4 regions of the Velazquezella soli genome follow, and region 1 is predicted to be linked to each of the others. Evidence: predicted binding sites of a transcription regulator. Region 1 holds the regulator's gene; each other region holds the start of a gene.
What was found. The regulator LexA, encoded in region 1, represses DNA repair genes until DNA is damaged. The targets are predictions, from matches to a motif close to TGTTCNNNNTGTGTTCNG.
Positions count from the first base shown of each region.

Region 2: the regulator LexA is predicted to act here: its motif matches at 2,876-2,893, upstream of dnaE (DNA polymerase III subunit alpha).
Region 3: the regulator LexA is predicted to act here: its motif matches at 2,177-2,194, upstream of AC0JZ8_RS09260 (ATP-dependent helicase).
Region 4: the regulator LexA is predicted to act here: its motif matches at 2,784-2,801, upstream of uvrA (excinuclease ABC subunit UvrA).

Region 1 is NZ_CDRNXF010000004.1:2,322,885-2,327,098, reverse strand. It holds gene AC0JZ8_RS14735 (ComEC/Rec2 family competence protein) at 1-1,768, shown strand, start outside; gene lexA (transcriptional repressor LexA) at 1,749-2,468, opposite strand; gene AC0JZ8_RS14725 (VOC family protein) at 2,661-3,536, shown strand; gene kdsA (3-deoxy-8-phosphooctulonate synthase) at 3,541-4,214, shown strand, end outside.
Region 2 is NZ_CDRNXF010000004.1:2,626,458-2,630,671, forward strand. It holds gene dnaE (DNA polymerase III subunit alpha) at 1-2,608, opposite strand, end outside; gene AC0JZ8_RS16365 (ABC transporter ATP-binding protein) at 3,124-3,813, opposite strand; gene AC0JZ8_RS16370 (lipoprotein-releasing ABC transporter permease subunit) at 3,820-4,214, opposite strand, start outside.
Region 3 is NZ_CDRNXF010000004.1:1,196,408-1,200,621, forward strand. It holds gene AC0JZ8_RS09255 (pentapeptide repeat-containing protein) at 1-9, opposite strand, end outside; gene AC0JZ8_RS09260 (ATP-dependent helicase) at 92-2,161, opposite strand; gene AC0JZ8_RS09265 (iron ABC transporter substrate-binding protein) at 2,383-3,333, shown strand; gene AC0JZ8_RS09270 (ABC transporter permease) at 3,406-4,214, shown strand, end outside.
Region 4 is NZ_CDRNXF010000004.1:2,159,095-2,163,308, forward strand. It holds gene uvrA (excinuclease ABC subunit UvrA) at 1-2,665, opposite strand, end outside; gene AC0JZ8_RS13895 (single-stranded DNA-binding protein) at 2,911-3,495, shown strand; gene AC0JZ8_RS13900 (HPP family protein) at 3,512-4,214, opposite strand, start outside.

The sequences.
Region 1 (4,214 bases):
ACAACCGGCGATCGATGACCAACCCGGGTTATGGTCGGACATGCAGCGAGGGCTTTTTGCGCTTCGCAGCGCAATCGGCAATCGCATCCGCGATACGGTCAAGGGGGATGCGGGCGCTTTTGCTGCCGCAATCGTGACCGACGAGCGCCGTGCAATTTCCCGTGAGACGACCGAGGCGCTTCGTCTGTCCGGGCTGGCCCATATCGTCGCGATCTCAGGCCTGAACATGGCGCTGGCAGCCGGTATCTTCTTCGTCGGCGTCCGCTCCGTCCTGTCGCTGTTTCCAGGCTTTGCGCAGGCCTATCCGATCAAGAAGTTTGCCGCGTTCGGTGCGCTTGTCATGGCGACCGCCTATTACCTGATTTCCGGGTTCGGGGTTTCCGCCGAGCGGGCCTATATCATGATGGCGGTGATGCTGGTCGCCGTGCTCGTCGATCGACCCTCCATCAGCCTTCGCAACGTCGCCCTTTCGGCAATCATTATCCTCGCCATCTCGCCGTCGGAGATTTTGGGTCCGAGTTTCCAGATGTCGTTTGCGGCAACCGCGGCACTGGTGGCAGGGTTCGCCCTCTGGACGCGATATTTCGCGAAAGGTAAGGAGGATACAAAAGGTAGCAACCGGTGGATAACGGGTGTCGCGGCGACGTTCCATTTCATTGCCGGGATCGTGGTGACGTCGCTGATCGGCAGTACTTCGACGTCGATCTATTCGATCGAGCATTTCCACCATCTGACCACCTACGGCGTCGCGGCCAATCTCGCGGCCATGCCGATCATTTCCTTCGTGGTGATGCCGGCAGGGCTTGTTGGCATGTTGCTGATGCCGTTCGGGCTGGATGCTCCCTTTCTGTTCATCATGGGCGAGGGGTTGCGGATCGTCATTCGCATTGCCGAGATCGTCGCCGCATGGGGCGGCGATATTGCCATCGGCCGGCAGAACCCGCTTTTCCTGCCGCTGGCGACGGCAGGCTTTCTGCTTCTGACGCTGCTGCGCACGCAGATGAGGCTGAAAGGCGCGCTGTTCATGGCGGTGGCTTTGGTCTTTGCGGTCCGCTCAGGCTCGGCGCCGAGGCCTGATATCGTCATATCCGAAGACGGCGCATCGGTCGGCGTGATCAAGGACGACAAGATCACCCTCAATCGAACCCGACCGCCGGGATTTATCTTCGATCAATGGCGGCGAGCGCTGGTGCTTGAGACCGGAGAACAACCGCTCGCCTTGCCGGTTCTTGCCTCTTCGGAACCAGCGGGAGGTGCCAGCCTTGCGAAAAGCGATGACAAACGCCCTAGACCACATTCGCGACCGGATTTGACGGGCCGGGAAATCGAATATGTCAGGGGCTTTCTTCAAGCATTCACGCCCGGACGATTTGCCTGTCTGCCGAAAATCCTGTGCGCGGTGCAGACTGCTCAGGACATCCGGATCGTCACTGTCGAAGACAACCGATACACCGGTCTTGCCTGCGATTTCGGTCGGATCATCGTCTCGCCCGGCGCACGCTTCGATACTTGCCGCTCCGGCGCCTTGCTTCTCAGCGGGCGGACGTTGCGCCGGACTGGCGCACTGGAAATCACCATTATTCCGAACGCGACAGCGCCAGACATCAAGATTACGGCGGCGATGCGAGACAGCGCACAGACCTCAAGCCGTCCGTGGAGCGTCCACCGGTTCTATGACTGGCAAACGCGACAATTCGACTTTGGCATCCCGGAGGCTGTTGCTGCGCATCTCCGGGATGACAGCGTTCTCAATGATAGCGGCGAATAAGGCCGACAAGCTTGCCCTGGACCTTCACCCGGTCGGGCGGGAAGATGCGGGTCTCGTAAGCGGGGTTTGCCGCTTCCAGTGCGATCGAGGCACCCTTGCGGCGAAACCGCTTCAGGGTCGCTTCTTCCTCATCGACCAGGGCAACGATGATATCGCCTGGACTTGCGGTGCTGGTATTCTTGATGATGACGGTATCGCCATCGAGGATGCCAGCATCGATCATCGAATCGCCCTTCACTTCGAGCGCGTAATGATCGCCGGAACCCAGCATCTCGATCGGAACGGCGATGTCATGGGTGTTGTTCTGGATCGCGGAGATCGGCACGCCGGCAGCGATTCGACCCATGACCGGGATGTTTGTCGAGAACGGATTGTCCGCCATGACCGGCGCCGGCTTCTGAGCGACGACCGGTTGCGTTTTGCCAAGGCTTCCCTCGATGACACTGGGAGAAAAACCCCGTCGCGGATGAAGGTTCGCCACATAGGCGTCAGGCAGCTTGATCACTTCGAGCGCGCGTGCTCTGTTCGGCAGACGGCGAATAAAGCCACGCTCCTCGAGCGCGGTGATCAGCCTATGGATGCCGGACTTCGATGCAAGGTCGAGAGCGTCCTTCATTTCGTCAAACGACGGCGGCACGCCTGATTCTTTCATCCGCTCGTGGATGAACAGAAGTAACTCCTGTTGCTTGCGTGTCAGCATGGATGGGACCCTCAGAATTGGAAACAAATGCAGAACGGACGCTATATGTTCTATCTGTGTTCCGCAAGCCCCAAATTTTTGCTCAAGAATAGTCTCATTTCAGCGTTCGATCACGTATTCAGTTCGTGCGCAGCACTTGCCGAGTTTCCCGCGATAGCCAATGTTCTGCGGAATAAGACTTTGGGGGTGTAAGTGGGTAACAAGTCAGTCGATCATTTGGTTCTGCCCGTTGCAGATCTGGCGTCAGCGCGGGGGAGGTTGACCGCTCTCGGCTTTACTGTGGCACCTGAAGGTGTTCACCCTTTCGGCACAGCCAATGCCTGCATATTCTTCGCGGATGGCTCGTATCTCGAGCCGCTGGCCATTGTGAACCGTCGGCAAGCCTCGCTTGCGGCAAAACGAGGCAACGTGTTCACCGATCGCGACATCCGCTTCCGCGGCCAGCGGAAAAGGGAAGGTCTATCGGCGGTGGTCGTCGGGACGCAGGATGCAGCGGCCGATCATATCCGTTTTGTGGACGGGCACATGTCTGCGGGCGAGATGCTTCAATTCTCCCGCCCGATGCAGTTGCCCGATGGTGGGGAGAGCGAAGTCTCATTCCGTCTGGCGTTCGCGGCAGTCCCCGAGGTCGATGACATCTTGCTGTTTTCCTGCCAGCGAATGGCCGCATTACCGGCAGATCGCGGTGGTCTTGATGAGCACGCAAACGCCGTTACAGGCCTTCGAGAGATCGTATTTTCTGCAGATGACCCGCTGGAGTTTCTGCCGCTTTTCGAAACCGTGTTCGAGACGCAACCCGAGCAAGGGAAAGACGGTCTGTGGATCGCAGCTGCCAATGCCGGCATCCGCATTCAATCCAACGACACGTTCAGCGACGAGTTCCGGTCTTCGATGAAGCCCTTGTTATCGTCGCGCCTCGCTGCGCGCGGGATCATCTTCAAGACCACCGATCTCGCCGTGACAGAGATCACCCTTGCTGCTAATGACGTCGCATTCATCCGCAGGGATGGCCGCGTGATCGTGTCGGCAGCCCCGGGGCAAGGTGTGGTTTTCGGTTTCGAGGAATAGTGAAATGACAGTCTCCGCCAATTCTGAAGTGTCCGTGGGCGAGGGGAGTTCGAAAGTCGTTTTCTCAAACACGGCAAAGCTCTCGCTGATTGCCGGTCCCTGCCAGATGGAAAGCCGTGATCATGCTTTCATGATCGCCGGCACGCTTGTCGAACTCTGCAAGAAACTCGGCATCGGCCTCGTCTACAAATCCTCCTTCGACAAGGCCAACCGCACGTCGATCTCCGGCAAGCGCGGCATCGGCTTGGACAACGCGATGGCGATCTTTGCCGATCTGAAGACGGAATTCGGCTTTCCCGTTCTGACCGACATTCACACTGAAGAGCAATGCGCTCTCGTGGCGGATACGATCGATATCCTGCAGATCCCCGCCTTCCTGTCGCGCCAGACGGACTTGCTCGTCGCGGCCGCAAAGACGGGTTGCGCGATCAACGTGAAGAAGGGCCAGTTCCTGGCACCCTGGGACATGAAGAACGTCCAGGCGAAGTTCCTCGAAAGCGGCAATCCCAATGTGATGCTGTGCGAGCGCGGTGCCTCGTTCGGCTACAACACGCTTGTCTCCGACATGCGCTCGCTGCCGATCATGGCGGCTCTCGGAAGCCCCGTTATTTTTGACGCAACCCATTCCGTGCAGCAGCCCGGCGGCCAGGGCGGTTCTTCCGGCGGCCAGCGCGAATT
Region 2 (4,214 bases), 300 kb from region 1:
TGTCGCCGCGGACTTCTACGATGTGATCGACGGCGTTTTCGCCGACGCCCTTGATGGCGGCGAGCGCGTAATAGATGCGGTTGTCACCTGTCTCGAAGCGGCGGAACGAGGTCTGGACCGATGGCGGAATGACCTTGATGCCGAGCCGTCCCGCGTCTTCGCGGAAATCGTTCAGCTTTTCGGTGTTCGCCATATCGTAGGTCATCGACGCGGCGAGGAACTCGACCGGGTAATGCGCCTTCATATAGGCCGTCTGGTAGGAGACGATGGCGTAGGCGGCGGCGTGGGATTTGTTGAAGCCGTAGTTGGCGAATTTCGCCAGCAGTTCGAAGATGTTCTTCGCCTGCGGCTTCGACACACCGTTCTTGATGGCGCCACTGACAAAGCGTTCGCTCTGCTGGTCCATCTCGGCCTTGATCTTCTTGCCCATGGCGCGGCGCAGAAGGTCGGCTTCGCCGAGCGAATAGCCCGACAGGACCTGGGCGATCTGCATCACCTGTTCCTGATAGACGATGACGCCCTGGGTTTCCTTGAGCAGATAATCGATCGACGGATGGACCGATTCGATTTCTTCCTCGCCGTGCTTGCGGGCATTGTAGGTCGGGATGTTTTCCATCGGACCCGGGCGATAAAGCGCCACCAGCGCAATAATGTCCTCGATACAGTCCGGCTTCATGCCGATCAGCGCCTTGCGCATGCCGGCGCTTTCCACCTGGAACACGCCGACGGTCTCGCCGCGCGACAGCATCTGGTAGGTCAGTTCGTCATCGAGCGGGATCTTGGCGAGATCCACAACGATATCGCGCTTCTTGCAGAACTCGACCGCCGTCTTGAGCACGGTCAGCGTCTTCAGTCCGAGAAAGTCGAACTTGACCAGACCGGCCTGCTCGACCCATTTCATGTTGAACTGGGTGACCGGCATGTCGGAGCGCGGATCGCGGTACATCGGCACCAGCTTCGAAAGCGGCCGGTCGCCGATGACGATACCGGCAGCGTGGGTCGAGGCGTGGCGGTAGAGACCTTCAATTTTCTGGGCGATATCGAGAAGACGGCCGACGACCGGTTCCTTGTCGACCTCTTCCTGAAACTTTGGCTCTTCCTCGATCGCCTTTGCCAGAGTGGTGGGATTGGCCGGGTTGTTGGGCACCAGTTTGCAGATGCGATCGACCTGGCCATAGGGCATTTCGAGAACGCGGCCGACGTCGCGCAGTGCTGCGCGGGCCTGTAGCGAACCGAAGGTGATGATCTGCGCCACCTGCTCGCGGCCATATTTGCGCTGAACGTAGCGGATCACTTCTTCGCGGCGATCCTGGCAGAAGTCGATGTCGAAGTCGGGCATCGAGACGCGGTCGGGATTGAGGAAGCGTTCGAACAGCAGCGAGAAGCGCAGCGGATCGACGTCGGTGATCGTGAGCGCATAGGCGACCAGCGAGCCTGCACCGGAACCACGGCCCGGACCAACCGGGATGTTTTGCAGCTTTGCCCATTTAATGAAGTCGGCAACGATCAGGAAGTAGCCCGGGAACTTCATCTTCTCGATGACGCCGAGCTCGAAATCGAGCCGTTCGCGATAATCCTGCTCGGTGAAGCCGGCCGTGATACCGAGTTCGGCCATCCGGTTCTCGAGGCCTTCGACCGACTGACGGCGCAGCTCCGCCGTTTCGGCGCGCTCCGCTTCTGCCGGATCATCGGTGGCGCCGGTGAAGCGCGGCAGGATCGGGCTGCGGGTCTTCAGGATGAACGAGCAGCGTTTGGCGATCTCGACCGTGTTTTCGAGCGCTTCCGGCAGATCGGCGAACAGCTTTGCCATTTCGGCACGGCTCTTCAGGTAATGGTCGGGCGTCAAACGGAAACGGGTATCGTCGGATACGATCGCATTGTGCGCGACGGCCATCAGGGCATCATGAGCGTCGTAATCGGACTTGCCCGGGAAGAAGGCCTCATTGGTCGCGACCAGCGGCACATCCTGGTCGTAGGCAAGATCGATCATCCGCTGCTCATGACGGCGGTCGTAAGTGCCGTGACGCTGCAGTTCAATATACAGACGATCGCCAAAGGCCTGCTTCAATGACAGGAGGCGCGCCTTTGCGAGTACGGTGTTGCCATCCTTCATTGCCATGTCGACAGGGCCACCGGCAGCACCTGTCAGCGCGATCAGTCCTTCGGTGCCGCCATCTTCGAGCCAGGCGCGGCAGATATGCGTTGCCGCCTGCCCTTCTCCATCGAGATAGGCACGGCTGACGAGATCCACCAGCCGCTCGTATCCCTTGGCATTGGCGGCAAGCACAACGATTGCCGGCAGCTTCGCCAAATGGCCGTTGCGGCGCTCGTCTGGCTGATCCTCCATGTCAATCGACAGCTGGCAACCGATGATCGGCTGAATGCCATCACCGATGGATTTTTGGGCGAATTCCAGCGCGACGAAGAGATTGTTGGTATCGGTGACGGCGATCGCGGGCTGATTGTCCGCGATGGCCTTGGAGAGGATTTTCTTAAGCGGCAGCGCACCTTCCAGAAGCGAATAGGCGGAATGGACGCGCAGATGCACGAACTGTGGCGTCGCTCCCAAATCCTCCGATTCCGATTGTAAAGTCGCTGCGTCCGCCATCTGATACCCATTCCTTGAATCGGGTCATTGTCCGGCGCGGGGGCTTCAGAGTCGAGTCAAGAATGGTCTTCTCAACCTCTTTCCGCTTGCGCCCGCCAGCTGGGCGAGCACGGACCGGCTCACATCACCAGCATGATCATCGACAAGCTGGCAACGAAAGTTGCAATGGAGGCGAATGCGGCAATATCACGAAGAAGGTCAGTCATCGTCGTCTCCCGTGTTCGTTTATGTTGGCACTTTGTTCTCTTTTCGTGCCAACGTCAATAGTAGAACAAAACGGGAATAGAAGATTCTGACCGATGGTTAATGCTGCTTGCTGGCTGGAGGTAACCAGCGCTCCATAGGACCAAGCCGTTGCCGGCCGACGCACGCGGTCGGCAGCCAAACGCCCGCCATCGCTGCGGATCGCTGACGTGACGTCATTCCATGGCAGCAGTGTCCATCGCACGCCCCTTCGAGGATGTGACGATGGACACTATCGGATCAGGGGCACGCTTTGGGGATCAGTGCGTTCGCTAGAACTCGACGACTTTGCCGCCCTCGATCGTGACGCGACGATCCATGCGGGCAGCGAGATCATGATTGTGGGTGGCAATCAGGGCAGCAAGCCCTGACTGGCGCACCAGCGCCTCCAGCGCTTCGAACACGTAGGATGCCGTCTTCGGGTCGAGATTGCCGGTGGGTTCGTCGGCCAGCAAAAGGCGGGGCGCGTTGGCCACCGCACGGGCAATCGCCACGCGCTGCTGTTCACCACCAGACAGTTCCGACGGGCGGTGTTCGCCGCGATGACCGATTCGCATGTAATCGAGAAGCTGGCCCGCGCGTTCGCGCGCTTCCCCCTTCGAAAGGCCGCCAATCAACTGCGGCATCATGATGTTTTCGATCGCCGTGAATTCCGGCAGGAGATGGTGAAACTGGTAGACGAAGCCGATGTCGGAGCGACGGATCGAGGTGCGCTCTTCATCCGACAATCCGTTGCAGGCCCGACCGCCGATCGTCACATCGCCAGCGTCCGGATGTTCAAGCAGGCCTGCCAGATGCAAGAGCGTCGATTTGCCGGTACCGGACGGGGCGACGAGCGCCACGATCTCGCCGCTCACGAGCGAGAAGTCTGCCCCGTTGAGGATCGACAGGCTCGTCTCCCCCTGGCCGTAGTGACGTTCGACGCCTGAGAGATTGAGGACGGTTTTACGCGGGACAGCCATGGAGACCTATTCGTATCGGAGGGCCTGGACAGGATCGAGCTTCGAGGCTCTCCATGCCGGGAAAATGGTGGCGAAGAAGGACAGGACCAGCGCCATGATGACGACCGAGAAGGTCTCGCCAAAACTCATTTCGGCCGGAAGCTGGCTGAGGAAATAGAGCTCCGGATCAAAGAGGATGGTGCCCGAGACCCAGGAGAAGAACTGTCGGATCGATTCGATGTTGAGGCAGACGATAACGCCGAGCGCGACGCCGGCAAACGTGCCAACGATGCCGATAGCAGCACCCGTCATGAAGAAGATCCGCATGATGGCGCCGGAACTCGCGCCCATCGTGCGCAGGATTGCGATATCGGAGCCCTTGTCCTTCACCAGCATGATCAGGCCCGAGATGATGTTGAGTG
Region 3 (4,214 bases), 1.1 Mb from region 1:
CTCCACCACGCAATCTCCAATGTCGGGCGTACTGCCTATAAGCCCACGCCACATTCTCGGTGTGACAGCGGGTTCTCGTTCGCTCTAAGGGTCAGCGCCACATGCCGCGCATTCTTGCGGTTACGTCGATGCGGATCTGGTGGCGGGCCTGGCGTTCGGCTTCCGTCATCTGCGCCACCACCGGCCAGGCGGTGCTTTCGAAGAACTGCAGGAGCGTTGCCGGGATGAAGCGGGAGCGCGAGGCGTAGACGTGCCTGTCGCCCTGGGAATGCTGGCCGTGGGTAAAGAAACGCTGCGGCGTGATCAGGTGAAGGTGATCCTTCGCCCGCGTCATCGCCACGTAGAGAAGCCGCCGTTCCTCCTCGATTTCGGCCGTCGTGCCAGTGCCGAGATCGGAGGGAATACAGCCGTCGACACAGTTGAGCAGGAAAACCGAGCGCCATTCCTGGCCCTTGGCGGAGTGGATTGTCGAAAGGATCAGGTAATCCTCGTCCAGCAGCGGCACGCCGGCCTGGTCGCTGGTGGCATCCGGCGGATCGAGCGTCAGTTCGGTGAGGAAGCGTTCGCGCGACGCGTAGCCGGAAGCGATCTGCTCCAGTTGCAGAAGGTCGGCCTTGCGGGTGTCGGCATCTTCGTGGATGCGGCTAAGATGCGGTTCGTACCATTGGCGGGCGAGCCCGATTTCGGAAGGCCAGCCTTCGCTTTTCCTGACGGCGCCGAGCATCTCGACAAAGGCCGGCCAGTCTTCTCCGGATCTCGGAGGCGAGGGGATTTCCTGGAGTGCCGCCAGCGGTTCCGGATCAGCTGCGATCGCATCGAGGATCTTTGCCGCTGTCTGCGGGCCGATGCCCGGAATGAGCTGCAGCAGGCGGAACCCCGCAACCCGGTCACGCGGGTTCTGGGCAAAGCGCAGGGCCGCCAGCATGTCCTTGACATGGGCGCTATCGAGGAATTTCAGGCCGCCGAACTTGACGAAGGGAATGTTGCGGCGCGTCAGTTCCACTTCCAGCGGGCCGGAATGGTGCGAAGCGCGAAACAGCACTGCCTGCTGTTTCAGCAGCATCCCGGTTTCGCGGTTCTCGAGGATCTTTTCCACGATATAGCTTGCCTGCTCGGTCTCGTCCTTGACGGTGACCAGACGCGGTCTCTCCTCCGACTGGCGGTCGGTCCACAGGTTTTTCGTGAACCGCTCGCGGGCAAGTTCGATGACGCCGTTGGCCGCTGCCAGGATCGTCGTGGTCGAGCGGTAATTGCGGTCGAGCGTGACGATGTTGGCGGGCGGATCGAAGGTCGCTGGAAAATCGAGGATGTTGCGTATCGTGGCGGCCCGGAACGAATAGATCGACTGGGCATCATCGCCCACCACCGTCAGCCCGCGGCCGCCGGGCTTCATCGCCATCAGGATCGAGGATTGCAGGCGGTTGGTGTCCTGGTACTCGTCTACCATGACGTGATCGAACCGTTCGCCGACATCCTGCGCGATCAGCGGCTCGCTCATCATCTGCGCCCAGTAGAGCAGAAGATCGTCGTAATCGAGCACGTTCTGCGCCTGCTTGGCGTCCACATAGGAGGCGAACAGGTCGCGCAGCTGCGGTTCCCAAGCAAGGCACCACGGGAAAGAGGTCTTCAGCACCTCGTCCAGCGGCGTCTCGGAATTGACGGCGCGGGAATAGATGGCAAGGCAGGTGCCCTTGGTCGGAAACCGGCTCTCCGTCTTGGAGAAGCCAAGCTCGTGGCGAACGAGGTTCATCAGGTCGGCGGAATCCTCCCGGTCGTGGATGGTGAAATCCGGGTCGAGGCCGATCTGTTCGGCATAGATCCGCAACAGCCTTGCGCCGATGCCGTGAAACGTGCCGGCCCAGGCGAGCGCATCGGTCATGACGCCGGACTTTGCACCCATCACTTCACGGCAGATACGCTGGACGCGGCGGCCCATTTCGGAGGCCGCACGGCGGGAAAACGTCATCAGCAGCAGGCGGCGCGGATCGGCACCTGACACGATCAGGTGGGCGACGCGATGGGCAAGCGTGTTGGTCTTGCCCGAGCCTGCGCCTGCAATCACCAGAAGCGGTCCGGCAGCGCCGCCATCCGGCACGTCCGAACCATGTTCGACCGCGCGGCGCTGGGCCTCGTTCAATTTTTCCAGATAAGCAACCGACATTCAGCTTCCGCGGCTTGTTCTTGATGTGTTCGTTTCAGCTCTACCTGATTCGCCGGCATTTGCCGCAATCGGTCTCCATCCCCGTTCGATTCTTAAACTTGACTACGCAGGTCGGCTTTGGCTATCGATGCGATGACGCTTATGAATTGGAGGCAAACTTGAAAATTCTGTCTGCTCTTTCGGCCGGAGCTTCGCTCGCCGTTTCGCTACTCGCTCTGTCCATGCCGGCCAACGCGCAGGTCGCTGACAGCCTGACGATCTACAATGCCCAGCACGAGGGCCTGACCAAGGAATGGGTCGAGGCCTTCAAGGAAGAGACCGGCATCGTCATTACGGTGCGCAACGGATCCGACCTCGAAATGGCAAACCAGATTGTGCAGGAAGGCGCCAACTCGCCGGCCGACCTGTTTCTGACGGAAAATTCGCCGGCCATGGCGCTTGTCGATGGCAAGGGGCTGTTTGAGCCTGTCGACAAGGCAACGCTTGATCTCGTTCCCGAGCAGTTCCGCCCGGCCAACGGTCACTGGACCGGAATTGCCGCGCGCTCCACCGTGTTTGCCTATGACAAGACCAAGCTCACCGAGGACAAGCTGCCGAAATCGATGCTCGATCTCGCCAAGCCCGAATGGAAGGGCCGTTGGGCCGCATCTCCGTCGGGTGCCGATTTCCAGGCGATCGTCGGCGCGTTTCTGCAGCTGAAGGGTGAGCCGGAAACCGCTGCCTGGCTGAAGGGCATGAAAGAGAACTTCACTGCCGTGCGTGGCAATTCCACCGCCATGAAGGCCGTCAATGCGGGCCAGTTCGAAGGCGCGCTGATCTATCACTACTACTATTTCGGCGATCAGGCGAAGACCGGCGAAAACAGCAAGAACGTTGCGCTGCATTACTTCAAGAACCAGGATCCGGGCGCCTTCGTGTCGATCTCCGGCGGTGGCATTCTGGCCTCTTCCAAGCACAAGGAGCAGGCGCAGGCATTTCTGAAATGGCTTGCCGGCAAGGGCGGCCAGAAGATTCTGCGTGACGGCACCTCGTTCGAATACGCCGTCGGCAAGGACGAGGCTTCCAACAAGGCGCTCGTTCCGATTGCCGACCTTCAGGCGCCGAAGGTCGAGCCTTCGAGCCTCAACAATGCCAAGGTCACCGACATGATGACAGCCGCCGGCATTCTCTAAACACCATCGAATCCTGTTGCGCACGGACATCGCAGGGCGTACCTGCGATGTCTCTTCTTTCTTGAGCACGCGATGACGTTTACCACCGAGAGCATGGTTGCCAGCCGGCCGCGCCGGAAGCCTGCGGGGAAACCCCTTGCCGGATCGTCTTGGACGCTGGCAATCGCCGTTGCGATTGCCGCCCTGACGCTGACGCCGCTCGGGTTCGTGTTCTGGGCAACGGTTGCGACCGGCTGGGAAACGGCATCGCAGCTGATCTTCCGTTCCCGTGTCGGCGACCTCCTGTTCAATACCGTTGCGCTGATCGTCTTCACGGTGCCGGTCGCGACGGTTCTTGCAACGGCGCTTGCATGGCTGACGGAGCGCACCGACCTGCCGGGCGCAAAGCTATGGGCCTGGCTTGCCATCGTGCCGCTCGCCATTCCCGCCTTCGTGCAGTCCTATGCCTGGATCGGTATGTGGCCGCGGCTGAACGGGCTTGGAGCGGGCGTCGCGATCTCGGTCGTGACCTACTTTCCCTTCGTCTACCTTCCCGTGTCGGCGGCCCTTCGGCTGATCGATCCGGCGCTCGAGGATCAGGCAGCCTCTCTCGGTCTTTCGCCTGCTGCGGTCTTGCGGCGCGTCGTGTTGCCGCAACTCAGACTGTCACTGTGTGGCGGGGCGCTGCTGATCAGCCTGCATCTCCTGTCGGAATACGGGCTCTATGCGATGATCCGGTTCGACACGTTCACGACGGCAATTCTTGACCAGTTCCAGTCCACCTACAACGGCGTTGCAGCGCATATGCTGGCGCTGGTGCTGGTGGCCTGCTGCTTCGTGCTGATCGGCGTCGATGCCGCTGTGCGGGGCCGCCGTCGCTATGCCCGGCTGGGCTCGGGCGT
Region 4 (4,214 bases), 160 kb from region 1:
CGTCGTGGAAATGCAGGCCGGTGGTTGGCTCGTCGAGAATATAGAGGGTGCGGCCGGTGGCACGCTTCGACAGCTCCTTGGCAAGCTTGACGCGCTGCGCCTCGCCGCCTGAGAGCGTGTTTGCCTGCTGGCCGACCTTGATATAGCCCAGACCGACATCGAACAGCGATTGCAGCTTGTCGCGCACGGCCGGAACCGCGGCAAAGAACTCGACGCCTTCCTCGACGGTCATGTCCAGGACATCGGCGATCGACTTGCCCTTGAAGTGTACGTCGAGCGTCTCGCGGTTGTAGCGCTTGCCGTGGCAGACGTCGCAGGTGACATAGACATCCGGCAGGAAGTGCATCTCGATCTTGATGACGCCATCGCCCTGGCAGGCCTCGCAACGGCCGCCCTTGACGTTGAAGGAGAAGCGGCCGGGTGCGTAACCGCGGGCCTTGGCTTCCGGCAGGCCGGCAAACCAGTCGCGGATGGGGGTGAAGGCACCGGTATAGGTGGCCGGGTTGGAGCGCGGTGTGCGACCGATCGGCGACTGGTCGATATCGATCACCTTGTCGATATGCTCGAACCCGTCGATCCGATCGTGCTCGGCCGGGATTTCTCTCGCGCCCATGACGCGGCGTGCGGCCGACTTGTAGAGCGTTTCGATCAGGAAGGTCGACTTGCCGCCACCCGATACGCCGGTCACGGCGGTAAAAACGCCGAGCGGTACCGCCGCGGTAACGTTCTTGAGGTTGTTGCCGCGGGCTCCGAAAACCTTGAGTTCCTTGCCTTTTTTGACCTTGCGCCGCTCAGTGGGAACTGCGACCCCGAGTTCGCCCGACAGGTATTTACCGGTCAGTGACTTGGGGTTTGCCATGACCTGCTGCGGCGTGCCTTCGGCGACGACCGTGCCGCCGTGGATGCCGGCGGCAGGGCCGATATCGACGACGTAATCGGCGGTCATAATGGCGTCTTCGTCATGTTCCACGACGATGACAGTATTGCCGATGTCACGCAGATGCTTCAGCGTTTCGAGCAGGCGGGCATTGTCGCGCTGGTGGAGGCCGATAGATGGCTCGTCCAGCACGTAGAGCACGCCCGTGAGGCCGGAACCGATTTGCGATGCCAGACGGATGCGCTGGCTCTCGCCACCGGAGAGCGTGCCGGAGTTTCGCGACAGGCTGAGATAGTCGAGCCCGACGTCGTTCAGGAACTGAAGGCGCTCGCGGATCTCCTTGAGGATACGGACAGCGATCTCGTTCTGCTTCGCGTTCAGGTGCTCGGGGAGCGCCGCAAACCAGTCGCGTGCCAGCCGGATCGACATTTCTGTCGTCTGGCCGATATGCAGCTTATTGATCTTGACCGCCAGCGCTTCCGGCTTCAGGCGGTAGCCTGCACAGGACGGGCATGGAGCGGCCGACATGTAGCGCTCGATCTCCTCGCGCGCCCAGGCACTGTCGGTTTCCTTCCAGCGCCGTTCGAGATTGGGAACGATGCCTTCGAACGTCTTGGTCGTCTTGTAGGACCTGGCGCCATCGGCGTAGTTGAACTCGATCTTTTCCTCGGTGCCCTCGAGGATCGCCGAGCGGGCGCTATCCGACAGCTTGTCCCAGCGGTCCGTCAGCTTGAAACCAAAGACCTTGCCGAGACCCTCGAGCGTCTGGTTGTAATAGGGCGAGGTGGACTTCGCCCAGGGCGCGATCGCGCCATCCTTCAGTGTCCGGCCGGGTTCCGGCACAATCATGTTCCGGTCCACCTTCTGCTGTGATCCAAGACCATCGCAGGTGGGGCAGGCACCGAAGGGATTGTTGAAGGAGAACAGCCGCGGCTCGATCTCCGGAATGGTGAATCCGGACACAGGGCAGGCGAATTTTTCCGAAAACAGAACCCGTTCATGGGTTTCGTTGAGCGACTTGTTGGCAGATCCGCCTGCGGAGGTTTCCTTCTCCGGCAGAGGCTTGTCGGCGAACTCCGCAACGGCCAGGCCATCCGCCAGTTTCAGCGACGTCTCAAGGCTGTCGGCCAGGCGCGCGGCAATGTCGGAACGCACCACAAGGCGGTCCACGACCACGTCGATGTCGTGCTTGTACTTCTTGTCTAGCGCTGGAACGTCGGCGATCTCATAGAACTGGCCATCCACCTTGACGCGCTGAAAACCCTTTTTCATCAGCTCGGCGAGTTCCTTCTTGTACTCGCCTTTGCGCCCGCGGATCATTGGTGCGAGAATATAAAGACGGGTGCCTTCTTCGAAAGCAAGGACCCTGTCGACCATTTGGCTGACGGTCTGGCTTTCGATCGGAAGCCCGGTCGCTGGCGAATATGGAACGCCAACGCGCGCGAACAAAAGGCGCATGTAGTCGTAGATTTCCGTGACTGTGCCGACCGTCGAGCGGGGATTTCGCGAGGTCGTCTTCTGCTCGATCGAGATCGCCGGAGACAAGCCTTCAATCTGGTCGACGTCAGGCTTCTGCATCATCTCAAGAAACTGGCGAGCATAGGCCGAAAGACTTTCGACATAGCGTCGCTGTCCCTCGGCATAGATCGTGTCGAACGCAAGCGACGACTTGCCGGAGCCGGACAGGCCGGTCATCACGATCAGCGAGTTGCGGGGCAGATCGAGATCGATACCCTTCAGATTGTGCTCGCGCGCACCACGGATGGAAATGGTTTTGAGTTCGCTCATCGTTATGCCTTCGGGGAGGATCGAAGGTCCTTATGTAGTTATCGAAAGCCGCCTGTCGAGACGAAACTGTTGCAACGCAACCCGGTTCCGAATGCTTGACAGAACTATACGGAGAAAATAGAACAAAGAAAGAACAAAATTCACTGTGGATTAAACCTCGGCATTGCCCAATCCGGACGATCGATGGTTTAAGGTGGGGTAATTGGTTTTCAAAGCCGCGCTTGGCGGCAAACGAGGTGAATACGATGGCGGGCAGCGTGAACAAAGTCATTCTGGTGGGCAATGTCGGCGCCGACCCGGAAATCCGCCGGACGCAGGATGGCCGCCCGATCGCAAACCTGCGCATCGCCACGTCGGAAAGCTGGCGCGATCGTACGTCGGGCGAGCGTCGCGAAAAGACAGAATGGCATACGGTCGTCGTGTTCAACGAAGGCCTCTGCAAGGTCGTCGAGCAGTATGTCAAAAAGGGCGCCAAGCTTTATATCGAAGGCGCACTGCAGACCCGCAAATGGCAGGACCAGACCGGCAACGATCGTTATTCAACCGAAATCGTGCTGCAGGGCTTCAACTCGACCCTGACAATGCTCGACGGTCGTGGCGAAGGCGGCGGTGAGCGCGGCGGCGCACGTGGTGGCGCAAGCGACTTCGGCGGCGGTGGCGGCGGTGATTTCGGCGGCAACTACGGTGGCGGCGGCGATGACTATGATCGTCCGCGTTCCGGGGGTGGAGCACCGGCAGGGCGCGGTGCTCAGGGCAGCCAGGGTGGCCAGTCCTCCGGTGGTGGCGGCGGGAACTTCTCCCGCGACCTCGACGACGACATCCCATTCTGATCAAAAAAGGCGCCGCTCAGGCGCCTTTTTCATGTTCGGTTGGAGCATGAGTGGCACGGTCCGAAAGCATCGCTACAAGCACGTCGGACTGCGAGAGTATCCCGGCGAGTTTGCCGTTCTCGCCGACGATCGGCAGGTAGTGCAGGCCTTCCTCCGCAAACATGACGACCGCGTCGTTGAGCGGTGCCGACGGCTCGATCGTCCGGACCGGCGCAGTCATGATATCCCTTACGATATGGTTTGGCGCTGTTGCGCCTTGCATCATCAGGCGCAAACGCTGGCGCGGGCCGATCGTCGGGCGACCGCCGGTCCAGATTGGCTTGTCCAGAAAATCCGTCTGCGTAACGATGCCAACCACCTCAGCCTTTTCGTTGGTGACGGGCAGGGCCTTCAGACGGTGGTTGCGCATGGACTGATGCGCCTTTCCCAGGGGATCATCCGGTGACACCGCGATCACGTCGCGGGACATGACGTCGGCGCAGGTGAGGTGGCTGGCGCGCTGGCGGTAGGAGCGCAGTTCGGTCAGGCGAATAATTGTTTCGAGGTCGCTGCGATCGATATCGAGGACCTGATCATAGTCCCTGAGGACGGCGTCGAGATCCTCCCGGCGGAACCCGATACGGCCGCTCGGCGGCGGATCCTTGGTGCCGTGCGAAGGGGCAGGCGTAGCGGGCGCATGCGGATAGCGCCGGCCTGCGAGATTGTTGAGAATGATCGCA